Regions from separate parts of the Pseudoalteromonas sp. MMG033 genome, predicted to be linked through region 3. Evidence: predicted binding sites of a transcription regulator. Region 3 holds the regulator's gene; each other region holds the start of a gene.
What was found. The regulator sigma-54, encoded in region 3, starts transcription at its own class of promoters, with help from an activator protein. The targets are predictions, from matches to a motif close to GTTGGCACGNNNNTNGNNT.
Positions count from the first base shown of each region.

Region 1 (6,967 bases), 750 kb from region 3:
CGACTATCTTGCTCAAAACGTTTAAATGCGTAGCGATCTTTGCTGATTAAATATAAATGGCTGAACGACTCTAACAAAACCTGCCGCTCAGCGAGCGTGAACTCAGAAAAAAAGTCTAAGCGGTTGATGATTTCTAGTTGTTTTATCGTCGTGATGTTTTCTAGCAGCTTCATGCTTGGCCAATCATTTAGTCATTTTCTAGCATATTGCGCTCTTTGAGCTTTCTGGTCAACGTATTACGGCCCCAGCCTATTTTCAGTGCCGCATCTTGCTTGTGACCATGACAAGCTGCGAGTGCAGATTTTATCAGTCTTGTCTCTAACTGAGCTTGTACTTGAGGCCATATGTGGTCTTCTCCCAGTCTCAGTTGTTGATCTAACCAAAGCTGAAAAGCATCAAGCCAGTCCTGATTTTCTTCAAGCTTAGCTGTATTGCTGGGTTGTGCAAGCTCTGGCGGTAAGTCCTGTGGACCAACCATATCTCCTGGCGCCATGACGGTTAGCCAGCGGCAGGTATTTTCTAATTGCCTGACATTGCCAGGCCAATGAAAAGTACACATATGATCTAACGCTTTGTCCGTAAGTACTTTGCTAGGTACTTTGAGCTCTTTGGCACTTTTGGCCAGAAAGTATTCTGCTAACTTCGCAATATCAACGCTTCTTTCTCGAAGCGGTGGGATCCTTAGTCTCACCACATTAAGGCGATGGAATAAGTCTTCCCTAAATTTTCCTTCACTGACCAGCTTTTCTAAATCCTGATGCGTCGCAGCCAGTATTCTGACATCAACTTTGACACTTTGGTGGCCGCCGACACGGTAGAATTCACCGTCAGCAAGTACCCGCAGTAAACGCGTCTGGACATCGAGCGGCATATCCCCAATTTCGTCTAAGAACAGTGTACCGCCATTGGCTTGTTCAAAGCGTCCTCGCCGGACGCTATCGGCACCTGTAAATGCACCTTTTTCGTGCCCAAAGAGTTCAGATTCAACTAAATCTTTTGGAATAGCAGCCATGTTTAGCGCAATGAAAGTGTTATTTTTTCGAGGGCTGTGATTGTGCAGAGCACCAGCAACGAGCTCTTTACCTGTTCCAGACTCGCCATTGATGAGTACGCTCATACTCGACGCAGAGAGCTTGCCTATGGCTCTAAAGACCTCTTGCATGGCGGGCGCTTCGCCAATGATATCTGGTTGGTCAACGGTTGCATCCTGCGGTTTGCTCTTAGCGTTTTGTTGTGCCGCGCGATAAGCTCTATCAACAAGGGAAGTGGCTTCTTCTAAATCAAACGGCTTTGCAAGGTATTCAAACGCGCCTTTTTGAAATGCATTAACGGCAGAGTCAAGGTCAGAGTGCGCAGTCATGATGATCACTGGCAAAGATGGATATAATCGATTCACTTCCTCGAGTAAGGCCATACCATCTATGCCTGGCATACGCACATCAGACATTAAAACGGCAGGTTGACCATATTCAAGTGCTGTTAATACGTCTTGCCCATTGGCAAAGCTTTCAGTTGCAAAGCCAGCTCTCGATAGCGCTTTTTCCAATACAAAGCGAATTGAGGCATCATCATCGACTAACCACACACTTTTCATTAATTTGCTCCCTAACTTTCTTCAAAGGGTAAGTAGATACAAAACTCGGTATGTCCTGGCCAACTGTCACACTCAATAAACCCCTTGTGTTGCTCAACTAAGGTTTGTGCGATTGATAAACCAAGTCCAGAGCCACCTTCTTTGTTGGTGACCATAGGGTAAAAAAGCGTCGCTTTGATTGCTTCGTCTATACCCGGCCCATTATCGGCAATTTTTATTAAGAGTGCTTTTCTCAACATTAACTTACCGCGTCGCACTCGGTGGCAAATGCGCGTGGTGACACGTATCTTGCCTTGACCTTTGAGTGCTTGCTGAGCATTTCTGACAATATTGAGCACCACTTGCTGTATTTTTGATTCATCAACGTAAATATCTGGAATACTCGGATCATAGTCCTTATGCAAAGTGATGCTATGTTCAGTGTCCAGCGCACTGAGCTTCAATATAGACTCAAGCACTTTATGAATATTACACAGCGTTCGCTTTGGCAGTTCATTTGGGCCCAACAGTCTATCTACGAGCTCTCTTAAGCGGTCTGCTTGCTCTATGATCAATTGAGCACATTCATTACGTTCTTGTTGGTCTACTTCATACTGCAATAATTGCGCCGCTCCGCGTATACCACCGAGTGGGTTTTTGATTTCATGGGCTAATCCGCGAATGAGGTTGCGTGCAGCTTGATATTGATGCGCTTGATTGAAGGCTTTATCAAAGCGCAGCTCTTCATCAATCCGCCTGCATTCTAGTTGAATATATTGGCGTTTATTATGGTTGAGCTTGCGCGCGAATAAATTGATGGTGCTGGCACGGTTATCAATGAAGACAACGTCTACCTTGTGTTGTTGGCAGTCAATACCGTCTTCAAGCACATAGCGTTTGAGCCTTTTTAAGTCGATTAAATGGTGGTGGAAAATACTTTCAAACGGCTGTTCAATCAGTCGTTTCTGGCCCAGTCCTAAGAGCTCACTGGCACTGTTGTTGGCATAGTGAATTTTAAAGTCTTCATCGAGTAAAATTATCGAGGTTGACAGGTTTTGCCACAGTTCAGGCAGTATTGATGAATTGAGGTGTTCCATTATGGGTCGCCTTGCACCAAGTTGGTGCATATTAATCTAACACAAAAAAACCGTGTTTGCTGTTGTTATTGGTTGGAGTTCTCAAATGTACTGTTTTATAAGGTTATTGACTGGCTCTGGCTTTATGTAGATAGAAAATCGTTTCATCACTTTTGGTGACGACATTGCCTTTAGAGTCAAATACCATGAGTTGTAATGAATGTTCACCGCGCTCGACATTTCGCAGTGCAAACGTGATCGTGTGTTGCTTAGGGCCTGTTGGTTTGCCATCCAAAAATAGCTGAACGGTAAAGTCTTTCGCAAATCTTGGGGTGATCTGCCCGCTCACATACACGCTACCGGTATTATCTCGTAACGTTTGCTTGTGATTGGGGGCGATAATGGACGCTTTGTACTGTTGCTTGGATTGATCTTGAGTACCACTGCTCAGTACTGAAGTATCGGTTGCTGGCATGGTTAAAAAGTGGGTATTGATTTTAACTTCAGTTGCGCCTTTTTTTGGCGTATCCGAATACACCCAATTACCCTTGTCGTCTTTCCAGCGATAGACTTTTTTATCAGCGAACGCAGTATGGCTTGCTAGACATAATATTATCACTAACCACAGTCGACTCACAGCAACCTCACTCTACTCAATTCAATCGTGCTAAAGCGCATCATCATTGTCAGATTCTCAATTATGGTGTCAGTGCGAACACTCACCGTTTAACTGTAGAGGTTTTAGCGCGGTTTTGCCATTAAAAAAGCCCGCAAAAGCGGGCTTGAGAACACATATGATTTAAGCGCGCAGTTACACTATAAAGTGCAGTGAATATTGCGCATAGATAGATAACTATCTCTATTCACTGCAAGTAATTTGCGAATTAAACGCTGTAGTACATTTCAAACTCAACTGGGTGAGTTGTCATGTTTAGCTTTTCAACTTCTTGAGACTTAAGTGCAATATATGCATCGATTAGGTCATCAGTGAAAACACCGCCTTGCGTTAAGAACTCACGGTCAGCGTCAAGTGAAGCCAATGCTTCTTCTAGAGATGCTGCAACAGTTGGGATTTCAGCTGCTTCTTCAGCTGGTAGATCGTAAAGATCTTTATCCATTGCATCACCAGGGTGGATTTTGTTTTTAATACCGTCAAGGCCTGCCATTAACATTGCAGAGAAAGCAAGGTAAGGGTTCGCCGTTGGGTCAGGGAAACGTACTTCGATACGACGTGCTTTCTCTGAAGGTACCACTGGAATACGGATTGAAGCTGAACGGTTACGTGCAGAGTAAGCAAGCATAACAGGTGCTTCGAAGCCAGGTACTAGGCGCTTGTATGAGTTCGTAGACGCGTTTGCAAATGCATTGATTGCTTTAGCGTGCTTGATGATACCGCCGATGTAGTAAAGTGCATCTTCAGATAGGCCACCGTATTTGTCACCTGCGAAGATGTTTTGACCATCTTTACCTAATGACTGGTGACAGTGCATACCAGAACCGTTGTCGCCAACAACTGGCTTAGGCATGAAGGTTGCCGTTTTACCATAGTGGTGTGCCATGTTGTGGATAACGTACTTCATCTCTTGGATTTCGTCTGCTTTGATAACCATGGTATTGAAGCGTGTTGCGATCTCATTTTGACCTGCTGTTGCTACTTCATGGTGGTGCGCTTCTACAACTTGACCGAACTCTTCAAGTACTAAGCACGTCGCACTTCTCCAGTCTTGTGAAGAATCAACAGGTGCTACTGGAAAATAACCACCTTTTACGCCAGGACGGTGACCCGTGTTGCCTTCCTCGTAGCTCTTATCAGAGTTCCAAGATGCCTCTTCAGAGTCAATAGAGTACATAGAACCTGACATGTCTGTTTTGTATTTAACGTCGTCGAATAAGAAGAATTCTGGCTCTGGGCCGAATAATACTGTGTCAGCAATACCAGTAGAGCGCATGTAGTCTTCAGCACGCTTAGCGACTGAACGTGGGTCACGCTCATAGCCCTGCATTGTTGCAGGCTCTAATACGTCACAACGCACGATCATTGTTGTCTCTTCAGCAAACGGGTCAAGCTTCACTGTGCTTGCATCTGGCATTAATACCATGTCTGATTCGTTAATGCCTTTCCAGCCTGCAATCGATGAACCGTCGAACATTTTACCGTCTTCAAAGAAGTCTTCATCGGCTTGATGATGAGGGATTGAAACGTGTTGCTCTTTACCTTTAGTGTCCGTGAAACGTAAATCTACAAACTTTACTTCATTCTCTTTAATAAAATCTAAAACCGATTGTGACATGTGTCCTCCGACTCGTGGGTTATTTTTTTGCTGCAATAATTTGCTTAACTGCGCTCTTATAAGCGTGATCTGTGCCAATAATATAACTTATTGTAAAATATAATTTATTTTGTTTTAGATGGTTGAAAATGGTGTGGTTGACCTAAATGAGTGCACCATAACAGGACGAGTTGCACTATATTGGTGCAACCATTTGGAATGGGATATTGGCTGGTTTATTCCAGCCACTCTAGCACGTTAAGTGAGTATAAAAATGCGGGACTCGCAGTACTGGATTGGGACAGTAATACGAGCTCACAGGTTAAGCATAGTCCATTTATATTATCTAGGGGCAAGATAAATAAACCAGCCGCCATGACACACCAGATACAACATCTCAGGAAGGAAATTATCATGATATTGCATGCTGATTGACGGCTGGTTTGAGACATGGTTAAGCGCCTTTCAGTGCGTATTGTGCAGGCTGGCGAATAATGCTCCACGCTGACAGCAAGGTGATACCTATGACTAGACTTGCTATCAGGACCACAGGGATCAACCAACTCCAGATATTCATCATTTGCATGATGGGCGTAGATGCGGCACTAAAGTAACCGATAAGTAATGCACAGGTGGCCGCAGCGGCTGCGATTAAAAAGGGCTGCATATTTTCTGTCAGTACCAGTTTGAAAATTGCCACAGGGGTTGCACCAATTGACATTCTAATGCCTAGCTCATAGCGTCTTAAGGCAATGGCATAGTTAAATACGCCGTAAATACCAATACCTGCTAATATCACCGCGACCACAGAAAGCACGATAGTAAAAATACTGGCAACGCGCTGTGATTTAAGGTGCGAGGACAGAATTTGCTCTGTAGTTTGCAAGTCATAAACGCGTATTTGTGAATGCACTTGCGCCAGTAAATCATTGATATTTTGTCTGGATAGCTGTGCGTTGGGTTTGGTTTCGACGACAACAATAGGGTATCCAGTATTTACACGAGGGCGATAGGTTCTAGAAATTGGCGGTTGGTTTGGTAAATTCAAATTACCGACGATACCCACTACTGTGATGGGGTCACTGGAGTTACGCCCATACAGCTTTGCACCAATTGGGTTTTGGCCAGAGGCTTTTATCATGTCAGCCATAAATTCATTGATGATGACCACTGGGGCTCTATCTCTGGCCTCTGCATCAGTAAAGTGACGTCCTTGCGCTAATCTTAAGCCGAATGTTTCAAAATAAGCACGTGTTCCCCAGACCCGTTTGTGTGACACGACGGGCTTATCTATGCCGGGCTGTAACTGCGAGTGATATGTAGAGAACTGCTCTAACCAATAGGAGATAGGAGGATAACTACCGACACCTGCACGTACGATGTCACTGTGTTGGTTAAGTCGCTCTGTTGCTTCAAGCACCAGTGTAGCGCGCTGCTCTGGCGACATTTCAGTCAGTAAAGTGCCAACATTTAAAGCAATCTGTGAGGTATTTTCAGTATTGATATGCGTTGGGGCTGTGAGTTGTGCCCAGCTTTGTTTGAATATACTCACACATAAGACAAGCAGAGAGATGCAAAAAAATACCTGCATTGAAACCAGCACTTGGCGTGTGTGTTTAGATACTTGTACACCAGAACCTTTACCACTGCTTTGCAATGCACCAATAATGGCATTGTAATTAAGCTGCTTGCTGACCACCCAAGCGAGTGCAAAATTAAGAACGAGTGTTAAGACAATCGCAAATAGCACTGTGTTCAGGTTGAGGCTGAGTTCATCTAAACGCGCAAGTGGGCCTGCATAGCCAGCTTTTAATAAGCCTAAAATAAGGCTCACGATACCGGTGGCAACAATGAGTGCGGCAGCGAATAACAAAGATAATTCAACCAGTACTTGCTTGAATAAGTGGTGAGGTTGCGCACCTAATGCGGCTTGAATAGCAAAGGTTCGTTGTTGCTCAACAGCGCGAGATAAAACAAGATTGCCAATGTTACTGAGGGCAATAAGCAGCAGAACCACACTGCCTGCGAGCATCATGACACTGGTATTG
Region 1 covers NZ_CM170070.1:1,709,773-1,716,739, forward strand. The annotation lists gene AC2CZC_RS07505 (Crp/Fnr family transcriptional regulator) at 1-173, opposite strand, end outside; gene ntrC (nitrogen regulation protein NR(I)) at 188-1,594, opposite strand; gene glnL (nitrogen regulation protein NR(II)) at 1,606-2,670, opposite strand; gene AC2CZC_RS07520 (DUF4124 domain-containing protein) at 2,774-3,286, opposite strand; gene glnA (glutamate--ammonia ligase) at 3,534-4,940, opposite strand; gene AC2CZC_RS07530 (ABC transporter permease) at 5,374-6,967, opposite strand, start outside.
Region 1: a site for sigma-54 is predicted at 5,001-5,019, ahead of glnA (glutamate--ammonia ligase). Genes of this name have one in related genera too.

Region 2 (6,967 bases), 470 kb from region 3:
GAAGATTATAACTATGGGTCTTTACTCGGGAATCAGTTATCTGAGAGCTTTGTCCATGAATTACATAACTTTGGGGTCCCTGTTGTAGACTTTAAAACCACAGATTTTATGCGCGTGACTAAGCAGGGCGACTTCATTTTTAGTCGTGACTTTTTAGAGCTCTCCGATGAGCATACTTTCAATTATGTGCTTGCCGGCACGTTGGCAAATCATCAAGGTGGTGTGCTGGTTAATGCACGTATTGTGGGGGTAAAAAGCAAGGCTGTTGTTGGAACTGCACAAGGTTTTTTACCGCAATCCGTCGTCAATGCGCTTCGTGATGGAATTGGTCACGATGGTATTCGCTTGGAAAGAGCAAGTAGGTAGTGGTGATGAGAACGAGTATATTGATACTGGGCTGTATAGCGCTTATGGCGGGGTGCGAAAGTTCACGGCACGCACAAATTGTTCCACAAGGTCAGCAATCAGTAAAAGATCAGCAAGCGCAGCAGTTGGCAGCTTTGGCTAATGAGTTAGATTCACAGCCGGATGTTGTCTATTCAGACCCAGGGTTTGTTACCTACGAGCATAATAAACAGCTATCTAATTATGCGGGTCAAATCGCATTAGAGTTAACAGATTCTATGACAGGGGTTTCTCCCAGAGCCGTGGCAATAACGAGTTTTGTCAGCTTTGATAGAAGCCTCAGAAGGAGTAATCAGCTTGGAAATCAGTTGGCTGAGTCCATGATCCATCAATTTCAGAAAATGGGCTACCCAGCGCTAGATTTTAAGTCTCATCGCGGGATTGCTGTGACAGTCAATGGCGACTTCGTTTTATCTCGTGACGCAAAAAGGCTGCCAAAAAGTCCGTCACCGAGTCATGTGTTAACGGGAACAATGATCTATCGCGATCGAGGTGTCGAGGTGAATACCCGGCTGCTTGATTTTGACAATCGGTTAGTGGTTGCCAGTAGCAATGTCACTATTCCTTATTTTATTCTTCATCCAAGTGCGACAGTCACTTACAAATGACAAAGATGGCCGCAGTTGTGGCCATCAGTGAAGTTGTTTTCACCTTAGAGTGATCAGATTAAATATCTAGTTACTGTTACATCTATTTTCTCAAATGACTTGTCATTGATGCCATTACACTGTTATAAATATAATTCATAAACAAATGCTTATGGTGTTTTGACACAAGTGTGTGTCCCCGTAGTTTAATGGATAAAACGGGGCCCTCCTAAGGCTTTGATGTAGGTTCGATTCCTACCGGGGACGCCATAATGCTCCTTCAATACGATATAACCGGCCTGTTATAAAGCATAATCCTCAGCAGGTGTGATGATAAGCTCCACAATGTCATTAATCTGAATGTTATTCATTGGCCTATTTTGAATATTTGTCGCGATGGCATTTTGTGCATTAACTTGTGTGACTTTGACACGATTGATGGTTTGAATACTGCGAGTAAAGAATTGATTTCTTTCGCCTGCGACATCGCTACGATGTGCAATACTCAGCACTTGGCCTATCTTAAGGCCATGTGCGCGCCCTAAGTTGATGACCAACTGGTCTTGGTCTTTATGAAGTATGCGGCCTCGTGTAGGTAAACATGCAAATGCTTGATTTAGATCTTGAGCGAGGCTATTGAAAACGCCTTGAATACGCTTTCCATAATCTGTATGCCAAAAAGTATCACTGTATACGTCGACTATTTTGGTTTTCTCATAAGGCCAAATACCCGTAACACTATAATGTTGCTGCCATACTTTGTCTTTACTGATTGCATCAAAGGCAGCAAAGTCGATTTTAAAGCTTCTCACGTATTCATCATCTTGCCAAAAAGCATATTCGCTATTTAGCTGTTGTGTATTGGCCAAATCGGTGATTTGGCTGAGCAAAACATATTGACTATTGCTAGTAGCCGTCAAGCTTTCGATAAGCTTATCATCGTAATCGAAGTTTTGTGAGAAGAAAGCACGTACATTAATACTTTTATCAATAAAGGGGATCGGTTTGACCGTCATGTTACGCTGCATCAAGGTTTGATACATGCGTTCGCTGGCTGATTTGTGTATGTCAAAAATTTGACCAAGTCTTGCTTGATGTGGTTGCATAAGCTGACTTTGCGTAATAGTGATTTGTTTATTGAAGGACTCTTCTGGACATTGCTGCTGTTTAGGAAAAATGTCTAGGTGCAGAGTGACACTCATCACACCATCTTTGGTATTTTCAGATACGAGGTTGATTTCTTGTATTTCGCCATGGCTTTTTATTTTGATGTGATCTTGAGCAAGCACACCATCAGCCAGTGTTTGCACGCTAGAAACGGTAGCACCAGAGAAAATTAGCGCTTGTGTTATTGCATCTTGAACAGCTTCCTGTCTAGCTGCTGCGCGGTCAGCGGTATAAGCATTTGCGTACCCGGTTACTTCGAACCATTCAGCGTGGGCACCAAAGCTTAATAAACAGGCTGTGATGGCTGTAATACTCGCTCTTTTCATCGTTTAATACCGTATCAAAACTTAATCTATCTTATATCTATAGCAGCAAGTCCTATGCCAATCGTATTGGCTTAATTTGTGCATGTGATCAAGCACAGAAGCAAACTTATGTAATTAGGAGTCGGTAACGTATGCGTAGGTTACTTAAAGTTAGCAAAGTTTTAGCCATCAGTGTAGTTGTTGGTCTTGCAGGCTGTAGTTCAATTATCGACAAACATGTGGAATATAGTCACGTGCAACCTGATAATTATCCTGTATTAAAAGCGATTGGTTATGCACCTTTAGATGCGCAACCTGGGGCAACAGACAGTGAGAAAATGTTGATGGCAATTAAGGTTTCTAAGTTGGAAGCTTACCGTGAACTTGCTGAGCAAGTGTATGGTCATCAACTGAATGCGACAACGACAGTGCGTGGGGTTGTTGCTCAAAATGATGGTCTACGCAGTCAGGTCCAAGGTGTAATCAGAGGTGCACGTGTACTTAAATCGTACGCAGTCGGTGACATTTACACAACCGAGCTAGAGTTAGACATGAAAACGGTGTATGACTTGTATATCGGTCAAGTTAAGCCTAAAAAGATTCAAAGAGTTACTTACTATTAGCCTAACGCAAAAAGCACGGCTTTAGCCGTGCTTTTTTGTACAAACTCAAAGCCTAAGCCTTTAAGTTTTTTACGATCTCACCGACATTTTCTACAACACTGCCATCCTCTGTGTAGGTTGTAGACGTGGGTCTACCTATGAGTATCTCTTTTAACTCTCGCACGGTCATATGTGCCAAATGCGCTGCTTTTGCATTGACTTCGTTTTGATTTTTACATTTTATGAGCAGTGAATCTATTTGCTTGGTCAAAGGGATAACATCAGGGTTTTGAAACAACTCTTTTGGATAAGTAGACAGATCTTTATCTGTTTTTTGAATGTTATTCAAAAAGGTAATTTTTTGCCGTGCAATGTCTTTTAGACCGTCTCCATTTCTAGTGCTTAAGGCGGTCAGCTCTTCATCGAGAAGCAGGGTCAAGGCTTCCAATGAAGATATTTGTGTTGTTAACTGCTGTACACACAGCTCAAGTGTTCTATCCATATAAATCAAATTCAAATGCGGCTATATTTTTTGCGAGCTTTTCAGCATCGACCTGATACTTTCCTTCTGCAATCGCTTTTTTAAGCTCTTCGACTTTTTTATTGTCGAATGCTGGTGCTTGTTGCGCCTTATCTTGCAGCCCTTTCAATTGCTGCGCTTGTGGTGTCAAGCTGACAGAGTCAGCAGCTGCTTTTTGCTGAGCGGCAGGTTTAGCTGCTGCATTATTTGCATCATTTCTTTGCAATTCAGCACGTTGTTGCTTAATATTATTAGCAACATTGTTCGGCTGATTTTGACCGTTAATGTTATTAACCATGATAGTGACCCGTATAAATAGTTGTTTCAGCCTTTTTATCGACCATTCCACTACTAACTTTAGCAAAAATTTTAAATATTGACTGCAACGGAATCAACATCTTTTACCCTCGCACTGATAGTTTTTCCAGATTTCACGTTTTTAACCCTAATTTGCTCCCCCAAATTACCATCTTGTAAGGCGATACCTTGGGTTTTAATCGCAAAATTTTTGTTCCCTGCCAAAATAATGACAGAGTCTCCCTTACATACCATGCATATCTGACGAAGGTTAATTGCTTTATCAGCTTGTATTCGGCGCTTCGTTTTGCTCCCAACTAACATATCAATACTGTCTATGTTGGAAGCGCGAATAAAGTGCTTAGGGCGCATAGCGACCTTTAAATCTTCAGCCTGTAACACTGTGCCTTTATCAAGCTGTTGCGTTGTTACAATAACAGGATACAAGGTTTCGATTTTTACATGCACAAACTGTACCCATTTCCTTTTGCCAGTGCATCTAACTTGTACCGTGACTTGGCGATTAAAAGGTGGGCTTGCCTTACTGGATACTTCTAAAGGGGATTGGCATGGCCGACTCGGGATCCTCGTATCAAGCGGTAACGCGGATATAGTTAGTACCCCTTTGGGGTCTTCAGTGCTGTGTTCTTCGACATACTTTATTGCGAGTTCCTGTACTTTAGCTGGCTCATAGGTCTGAGCATATACAGGCTGCTTGGCTAAAAAGTAAGCCAGAATGAGAAAGAATTGAACTGCAATTGTATTTTTTAACAAACTCATGATGTTTCGACTATGCTTATGGGGTGAAACAAGGTATAAAGATTTTGCGTGAATTGCTTCACCGCTTCAAGGGCAACTTTGAATGCTATATAACAAGCAAACATTGTTCCGATAAGCTGTATTTTGAGTAGGAGAATGAAATGGCAGGTATTTTAGACTCAGTTAACCAACGAACTCAGTTGGTGGGTCAAAACCGACTTGAACTATTACTCTTTCGTTTGAAGGGGCGGCAACGCTTCGGTATCAATGTTTTTAAAGTAAGAGAAGTACTTCAGTGTCCACCTCTTACTGCAATGCCAAAATCAAATTCATATGTGCGCGGTGTCGCGCATATCCGCGGGCAAACTATTTCTGTTATCGATATGTCTCTAGCCGTGGGCGGTCCTCCAATTGAAGACATTAAGAACTGTTTTGTGATCATTGCGGAGTACAACCGTTCAGTACAAGGTTTCTTGGTGGGTGCTGTAGAAAGAATTGTCAATATGAATTGGGAGCGAATTATGCCACCGCCATCAGGCGCAGGCAGATACTCTTATGTGACGGCAGTGACAGAGATTGAAGAAGAGCTGGTTGAGATTCTGGATGTTGAAAAAATCTTGAACGAAATTTGCCCCATCAATACCGAGGTCAGTGAAGAGATTGTCGCTGACGGTGAAATGCAAAAAGATCTTGGTGAGCGAATCGTATTTATCGCTGATGACTCAGCGGTTGCGCGAAATCAGGTCAAACGTGCGCTTGAGCCGTTGGGCGTGCAAACAGAGTTGGCTAAAAACGGTAAAGAAGCGTTAATTCGATTGAAAGAGATTGCAGAAGTTGATTGCCAAAATGACATCACAGAGCGTGTTGGCTTGCTTATCTCAGATGTTGAAATGCCTGAAATGGATGGTTATACGTTAACCGCAGAGATCAAGGCAGATCCAAAACTTGCACCTTTGCATGTTATCTTACACACATCGCTTAGTGGCGTATTCAATCAGGCCATGATTGAAAAAGTAGGTGCAGATGACTTTATTGCTAAATTTAACCCTGATGAACTGGCTTCGGCAGTGAAAAAGTGGGTCCATTGTGATTAATAACTGGTGGTAAACATTGGAAAATAAACATTTAGAGCAAAGCGAGTACGATCAGTTTCGCACCTTTTTAGAGCAGCAGTGTGGCATAGTACTTGGTGACAATAAGCTTTATTTGGTGAAAAGCCGCCTTGCGCCTTTGATGTCTCGATTTAATGTCGATTCGTTATCATCGCTAGTGACAAAAACTCTGAGTCCGCATGAAAGGCAGTTGCGTGCTGCGGTTGTCGATGCAATGACGACAAACGAGACACTGTGGTTTAGAGATCAGTATCCGTTTGAATTACTAAAAAAGAAAATTTATCCAGAATTTAAAGATTTACGTAGACCCGTTAAAATCTGGTCAGCGGCAAGCTCGTCAGGACAGGAGCCGTATTCAATTGCCATGTCAACGAGTGAATATCAATCCCAGAACCCCGGGGCTATAAATGGGCGCGCAGGTTGTGGGGACAGATATCTCTAACACTATGCTGGATATGTGTAAAAATGCAGAGTACGACGCATTGGCATTGGCCCGAGGCTTATCGCCGGAAAGACGCAAAAAGTTCTTTATTGACAGTGGCAATGGCATGGCCAGAGTCGTTGACCCGATCCGAAAAATGGTAAATTTCCGCCATTTGAACTTGTTGGATTCCTATGCCTTACTGGGCAAGTTTGATGTGATCTTCTGCCGAAATGTGCTTATTTACTTCTCACCTGAAGTCAAAGCAAAAATTATTTCTCAGTTTGCACAAGCATTGAATCCAAATGGTTACTTATTTTTAGGCGCTTCGGAGTCTATGGCAGGGCTAAGTGATGATTTTGAAATGCTCAGGTGTAACCCTGGAATTATTTATCAGAAAAAATCTTAAATTGAAAAGCAGCCGATAGGCTGCTTTTTTAAGCCAAAATTATGTGTGGTACAAAGCGGCTGAGGTCTTGCGTGATCAGACTAGGATCTGCACGTAATCCCATACCGGCAGGACTATTACCGACCACCCAGCTTCCTAACACAACATGTTCATTGGCAAATTTAGGCAGTGCTTTAAATGCTTGGTAGATAAAGCCCTCTTCACCATATTCTCCACTCGATTTGGCGAGTAATTTACCTTCTTTGATGATTTCTATACTTGCCCCCTCACGAGAGAAAATAGGCTTTTTTACTATACCTGTGCTTGTATCGAGCAAGTGTTTTTGATCGTCAAAATATGCGGGCAACAAATTGGGATGATTTGGAAAGTATTGCCACAGTAGC
Region 2 covers NZ_CM170070.1:484,190-491,156, reverse strand. The annotation lists gene AC2CZC_RS02290 (FlgO family outer membrane protein) at 1-366, shown strand, start outside; gene AC2CZC_RS02285 (FlgO family outer membrane protein) at 372-1,013, shown strand; tRNA gene AC2CZC_RS02280 (tRNA-Arg) at 1,188-1,262, shown strand; gene AC2CZC_RS02275 (flagellar assembly protein T N-terminal domain-containing protein) at 1,295-2,485, opposite strand; gene AC2CZC_RS02270 (LPP20 family lipoprotein) at 2,617-3,087, shown strand; gene flgN (flagellar export chaperone FlgN) at 3,140-3,568, opposite strand; gene flgM (flagellar biosynthesis anti-sigma factor FlgM) at 3,561-3,884, opposite strand; gene flgA (flagellar basal body P-ring formation chaperone FlgA) at 3,956-4,663, opposite strand; gene AC2CZC_RS02250 (chemotaxis protein CheV) at 4,804-5,736, shown strand; partial or broken gene AC2CZC_RS02245 (CheR family methyltransferase) at 5,753-6,584, shown strand; gene AC2CZC_RS02240 (glutathionylspermidine synthase family protein) at 6,613-6,967, opposite strand, start outside.
Region 2: a site for sigma-54 is predicted at 2,529-2,547, ahead of AC2CZC_RS02275 (flagellar assembly protein T N-terminal domain-containing protein). Genes of this name have one in related genera too.

Region 3 (6,967 bases):
ATATCCAGTTATGTCGCTCAAAAAGCTGGGCTACTTCGCTTTCCGGCATGCCGACTGGAATCGTTTCCCTGTCTTCATTCATCAGCTCTTGAACAAGTTTATCAGGGGGGTTAGTTAATAAGATCCCAATAGGCAAAGATCCTAAAAAGCGGTTTTCTTTATCTACGACATAGAGGTCGTCTGTACCTTGCGGAAGCTCTTCTTTAAGACGTAAATATCTTAACACCACATCGAGACTGACATCGGGACGAATGGTGATGGTGTCGCCATTCATTAATGCCCCTGCAGAGTCTTCATTATAAGATAAAGCAAGCGTGGCCCGTGCTCTATCTTGGCTGTCCATGGCACTGATAACATCTTGGTAGACAGGCACAGGTAAACTTCTGAGTACCTCACCTAAGTCGTCATCGTCCATATCCTCAGTCGCAGCGGCGATTAACTCGGGCTCCATTTTGGCAATGATGCTTAAGCGAACATCTTCAGAGAGTTCTTCAAGCACATCACCTTGGATATCTGGATCGACCAATTGCCAAAGTGTAGTTCTTATTTTATGAGGGGAAGACTCAAGTAACAGTGCGGTATCGCACGGAGGTATCTCAGCTAATGTCTGTCTTACTTGAACAAACTGCCCACTGTTTATTGCTTTGGTTACTTGTTGTAATTGTTCCAGTGTATAGTCTTGCTCAAAAACGTCAGGCATAGGCTTCCAAATTTTAGATTAAGAAAAGGCAATTATATGTTTTGAATAGTCATTTTAATAATTTAATCGCATTTTTTTGTAGCACGAAAATTGCTCTTTAAGCTGTTATTTACAGAATAAAGCTCATAAATTCGAGCTAAGATATATGCACTAAACACATTATCAATGTGACTTATCATATTGTAATAGATAAAATAATATTTGATTATAGCTGCTTAAAATAAAAATACGCTATTGCAGTATTATGACAAGTACAGAAGTAGTAAGTTATCTTACGAAAGAGATTAAATAAAAACTAAGTTACTCCGTTTCATGAAACTTGTCTTCAATAAGGTCACCAATAGCGATTAAGGCATTCTTTGCATCAGGGCCTGTACAACTCACTTTGACTTCTTTGCCTTGGCTGCTCTCTAACAGCAGCAATGCTAACACGCTGTCTCCCGGAGCGCTTTTATCACCTTGATAAAGCGTTATTTCTGCATCAAATTGGGTTGAGAGTTGCGCCAATATAGTGGCTGCTCGAGCATGCAAACCCAACTTGTTCTTTATTAGAAAAACCCCTTGGTATTGCTGTTGCATTACTCTTGTTCTCGGTGGCGAATTTTGACGTTAGAGTGTGTTCTTTGAAAGCGTTCACCAAGTGTTTGCGCTAAATATACTGAGCGGTGCTGGCCACCGGTACAACCAATGGCGATAGTCAAATAGCTGCGATTATTACGCTCCAAGTGTGGCAGCCAAGTTTGCATAAAGGTTTGTATCTGCCACACAAACTTTTGTACTATGCTGTGACTCGATAAGTAATCGATAACCGGTTGGTCTAAGCCTGTTAGAGGTTTTAATTCAGGTTCCCAGTGCGGGTTTGGTAAAAACCGCGCGTCAAATACGTAATCTGCTTCTTTAGGAATACCATGTTTAAAGCCAAATGATTCAAATGTGATGATGAGTTGTTTATCTTTTTGGCCTAAGATTTTCTCTCGAACGCTTTCAGCCAATTGGTGGACACTCAAGTCGGTTGTATCTATGGTGATATCAGCACGACGTATCAAGACATCTAATAAAGTTCTTTCTTGTTTTATTGCCAAGTCTAGCGGTAAGTCATTGAGTGACAGCGGATGCAATCGCCGTGTTTCTGAAAAACGTTTGATTAGTGTTTGGTCATCGCAATCAAGGTAAAATACTTTTGGTTTAGCAAAGCCTGGCAAGTACTCTAAAATATCATGAAACTCCTGCTGTTCTTTTGGTAAGTTTCTCACATCAATGCTGACAGCAATTTTATTATAGCTGTCTGAAACACTGCGTACTAAAGCAGGTAGTAAGTTTACAGGGATATTATCAGCGCAGTAATAGCCTAAGTCTTCCAATACTCTTAATGCGACGGATTTACCTGAGCCAGAGCGGCCACTGATAATTATGAGCTCCACGATTTGTTCCTATTATTTATCAAACTCAACAAGGACTTGGTAAAGCTCATGATCGTTACTTGCTTGTCTAAGTCTCTTGCAAAAATGCTTATCATTTAGTTTACCAGCGATACTAGCTAAGGTCTCTAAATGTTGCTTATTTTCACCTTCTGGTACGATGAGCGCAACAAAAATATCTACATTGCGGTCGTCAACAGCATCAAATGGAATAGGCTGTTGATTTACAAGCAAGATGGCAATGATATTATCTAATCCCGCCAATCGCCCGTGTGGAATAGCGATACCTTTTCCAATACCTGTACTGCCTAGCTTTTCGCGATTTAACAGTGCCTCGAGAATATCATGCTGATTGGCATTTGGAATTTTTTCTTGTGCCAATTCACTGATGTATTGGAGTATTCTTTTTTTACTATTAAAAAGGACCGCAGCCTTGCTGCAGTCCTCAGGGATCAGTGTGCTAAGTTTCATGGTTAATGTCGAGTTAGCTTCTCTTTATGTTTAATGACTTGCCTATCTAGCTTATCGATTAAACCATCGATAGCTGCATACATGTCTTTGTGTTCTGTTGAAGCGAATAGCTCGCCGCCATTTACATGTAATGTGGCTTCGGCTTTTTGAATGAGTTTCTCGACATCTAGGATTACATGAACGTTGTTGATGTGATCAAAATGCCTTTCTAGCTTCGCAAACTTACTTGTTACGTAGTCTCTTAATGAATCGGTAATTTCTACATGGCGACCAGTTAAATTTAGTTGCATAAGCATTTTTCCTTCTTTTGTTACGCCTAAATCAAGCTTTTACGCTGATTAGACGGTGGAATAGCCAAAGACTCTCGGTATTTGGCAATAGTACGTCTTGCCACCTTAATACCTTGGTCAGCTAATACATCTGCAATTTTGCTATCACTTAAAGGCTTAGCTGAGTTTTCTGCAGCAATTAGCTTTTTGATGAGTGCTCTAATTGCTGTTGAAGAGCATTCCCCACCGTTCTCGGTACTAACATGGCTCGAGAAGAAGTATTTCAATTCATAAATGCCGCGAGGCGTGTGCATAAATTTTTGTGTTGTTACCCGAGATATTGTCGACTCGTGCATATCAACCATTTCAGCAACATCATTGAGAACCATAGGTCTCATTGCCTCAGGGCCATGTTCAAAGAATGCCTGTTGTTGTTGAACAATGCAATTGGTAACTTTCAATAAAGTTTCATTTCTGCTTTCTAAACTTTTAATAAACCATTTCGCCTCTTGCAAATGCGAGCGAATAAATTGGCTGTCACTGCTTGATTTAACTGAGCGTGACATTGCAGCATAATGATCATTAACTCTTATTTTGGGCATTGAGTCAGGATTGAGTTCAACAACCCAACGTCCTTTTATCTTTTTGACCGAGACATCGGGGATCACATAATCAGCTTCTTCTTGAACGATACTTGCAGCTGGCTTGGGGTTCAAGCTGTGGATTAGCGTCATCACTTCTTTGAGCTCGCCTTCTTTGAGCTTCGTTTTCTTCATGATAGTACGATAATCACGATTTGCTAATAGGTCTATGTGCTCTTCAATGACATGTTTTGTTTGTTCGAGCCAAGGTGTATCTATGGCAAATTGATTTAGTTGAACAATTAAGCATTCCTGCAGACTGCGTGCCGCAATACCAACAGGGTCAAATAATTGAATACGTTTTAAGACGGCTTCAACCTCATCTAATTCAACCGGCTCTTGGTCATTATCTTTATTTAAGCTATCGACAATATCCTCACAAGATACGGTTAGGATCCCTGAGTCATCGACGCCCTCAACAATTGACAGCGCAATAAGTCTATCTGTTGCGCTAAATGGAGTGAGCTCTAGTTGCCACATCAGATATTCTTGAAGACTTTCAGTGGTTTGACCTTGATAAACGCTTTCATCCTCAGGCATTGGGCCAGACGAGCTGACTGGTGCAGCACTGATATATTCATCCCACGTGACATCCATCGCCATCTCATCGCTGAGCGTTTCTTTATTGAGCGCCGTATCTGTGTCTTGCTCGTAGTCACTCAGCTGTGTTTCAGCAGTATCATCAACGCTAGACTCTGCTTTCTCTGTGGTCTGAGCTTGTTCATGGGTTTTATCTAGACTGTTATCAAAAGACTCTTGTTCGTTTTCTTCTACTTCCAATAAAGGATTGCTATCCAGCGCTTCTTGAATTTCTTGCTGGAGGTCTAATGTGCTCAGCTGCAGCAGGCGAATTGCTTGCTGCAGTTGTGGTGTCATTGTTAATTGCTGCCCCATGCGCAGCTGTAGCGATTGCCTCATGTATCTCTAACAATCCTTTTCGTTGTTACGCTTATTCTTAACTATAGCCTGAATTGCTCGCCTAAGTAGACATCTCGGACGGTTTGATCCGCTAAAACATGTTCAGGTGTGCCTGACGCAATTAATTCACCATGGGAAACAATATATGCCTTTTCACATACATCCAAAGTTTCGCGAACATTATGATCTGTGATCAATACGCCGATCCCACGGTTTTTTAAATGCTCAATAATTTTCTTTATATCTAACACTGAAATCGGATCAACGCCAGCAAAAGGCTCATCTAAAAGAATAAATTTAGGATTTGCGGCTAAAGCGCGAGCAATTTCGACGCGGCGACGCTCACCACCAGACAGTGCCATTCCTAAACTTGAGCGAATATGCTGAATATTAAATTCATCAAGTAAATCGTTTAATACTGCTTCTCGTTGGGCTTTATTGAGGTCTTTTCTGGTTTCAAGGATCGCCATTAAATTGTCATAAACGGTTAGCTTTCTAAATATCGAAGATTCTTGTGGTAAATATCCAATACCCAACCGAGCTCGGCTGTGCATCGGTAGCAAAGTAATGTCTTGTGAATCAATATGAATACTGCCCTTGTCACTTGGTACTAGGCCAACAATCATATAAAAAGTAGTGGTTTTACCTGCGCCATTTGGACCGAGCAAACCAACGATGCTGCCTGCTTCAACACTTAGTTCAACATTTTTTACAACCTGTCTGCCTTTATAACTCTTAGCCAGTGCTGTCGCTTTTAGTGTGCTCACTGTGGCTCCTTGTTACCATCTTGCTCTTTATCTACAGGGAGTAAAACAGTTCTCACTCGTTTACCTTCCTCGTTTGCCTTTTGCGCGCTAATAAGTTGTTTTTCCATATCATAGAGGATCTCTTGGGCAGAAATCTTTTGACCAGCTTGGCTTATTTCGGCATTGCCTTTAATTGTGAGCAAGCGATTTGCAACATCATAGCGTACCTCTTGTGCCGTGGCTTTTAATAGGCTGCCATCGGTCTGCTGCTCTTGGAAAATTGCAGGAGATCCCGTTGCAACCAGTAACTGCTTGTTTTCCCCTAAATCTTCTCTGCGGTGGACTTCGAGTCGATCTGCGAATATTTTGCGTTGGCCATGAATGATCTCAACGTTTTCTTCAAAAACCCCTATATTTGTTTGTAATTGCGCTTGCTGCTTACCTGAACTGATGATCACCTGCTCAGGCGTGTTGTTGGCAAGGGCACTTTGTGGCAAAAGTGCGATAGCACATGTAAATAGTAGGGTTGCACTTAATTTATTGCTTATCATAAATCGTTTCAGTGTGGTTAATGAGTTCAATGACCTCAATATTGAGATCGGCGATTAGCCCTTTACCGGTAATGGTTAAGCTCGGGCCAGTAATGATCACTGGTTGCTCTGAACGCATTATTCGATTACTGATTTCAAGTCGAAGATTATCTGCGTCTATCTCTGTGATCATGGCATTGTCGTTCAAGTTCGTCGCTTTTACGTTGCCTTCTAAAATCAGCGTGTCGTTTTCATACAAGGTGGCCTCGTTGGCAGTGAGCTGCCAGTTGTGTTGCCCGTTATGTAAAACAAAAATGGGTAATTCAAAGTGGCTAAACCCCAGCTCTTGATATAACTCCATTCTCTGTGCCGTAATTTGATAACTCAGTTGTCCATTTTCAGCAAATGAGGTCTGTTTTAAATCAATCGCAACGTAGTCGGGCTGAGCGATTGTTTCCTGCTCTTGCCGTGATGCCTGTTCTGTTTGCGTCAAAAAGGGGTACCAAAGCCACAGCATGGCAGCACCGAAAACTACGAGTAAAATAACCCGCAAATTGGTCATGTACTGCTCCCCTTAGAGAGTAATTCGTTACCTTGGCTTAGCATTAATAAGTCGGTTAGCTCCCTGACAGCGCCAAACCCACCTGGCAGCATGGTCGTATAATGGGCCAAGTTTTTTACCAGTGGGTGTGCGTCAGCAACTGCAACAGCAAAGCCAACTTTTTGCATTACAGGTATATCTGGACCATCATCGCCAATATACGCAATTTGGTTGTCGGATAAATTTAATCGGCTTTTCAATTCTTCGTAAGCCTTAATTTTATCTTCTTGACCTTGGTAAATGTGCGTTACGTTTAAGCTAGTCATACGTTGCTTAACAATTTCTGAATGTCGTCCAGTAATGACGGCAACTTCAACACCGGTTTCAATTAAGGCTTTAATCCCGAAACCATCTTTGGTGTTGAATGCTTTTAATTCTTCACCTTGGTTACCTAAATAAATACGACCATCTGAAAATACGCCATCAATATCGCAAATTAGCAGCTTGATAGATTTCGCTTTGTCACTTGTCTGTACAGAGATTGCTTGATAAAGCTCACTAAATTGCATGTTTATAGTACTCCTGCTCGCAGTAGATCTTGAGTATTGAGTGCCCCGATAGGGTATTTATTTTCATCAATGACGATTAGGCCATTAATGCGCTTTTTTTCCATGATATTAAGGGCTTCAGCAGCCAGCATATCAGGCGATGCCGTAGTACAACAAATAGTCAT
Region 3 covers NZ_CM170070.1:956,620-963,586, reverse strand. The annotation lists gene mgtE (magnesium transporter) at 1-700, opposite strand, end outside; gene AC2CZC_RS04555 (HPr family phosphocarrier protein) at 1,001-1,279, opposite strand; gene rapZ (RNase adapter RapZ) at 1,279-2,121, opposite strand; gene ptsN (PTS IIA-like nitrogen regulatory protein PtsN) at 2,134-2,589, opposite strand; gene hpf (ribosome hibernation promoting factor) at 2,592-2,879, opposite strand; gene AC2CZC_RS04535 (RNA polymerase factor sigma-54) at 2,906-4,417, opposite strand; gene lptB (LPS export ABC transporter ATP-binding protein) at 4,459-5,184, opposite strand; gene lptA (lipopolysaccharide transport periplasmic protein LptA) at 5,181-5,711, opposite strand; gene lptC (LPS export ABC transporter periplasmic protein LptC) at 5,701-6,255, opposite strand; gene kdsC (3-deoxy-manno-octulosonate-8-phosphatase KdsC) at 6,252-6,803, opposite strand; gene AC2CZC_RS04510 (KpsF/GutQ family sugar-phosphate isomerase) at 6,806-6,967, opposite strand, start outside.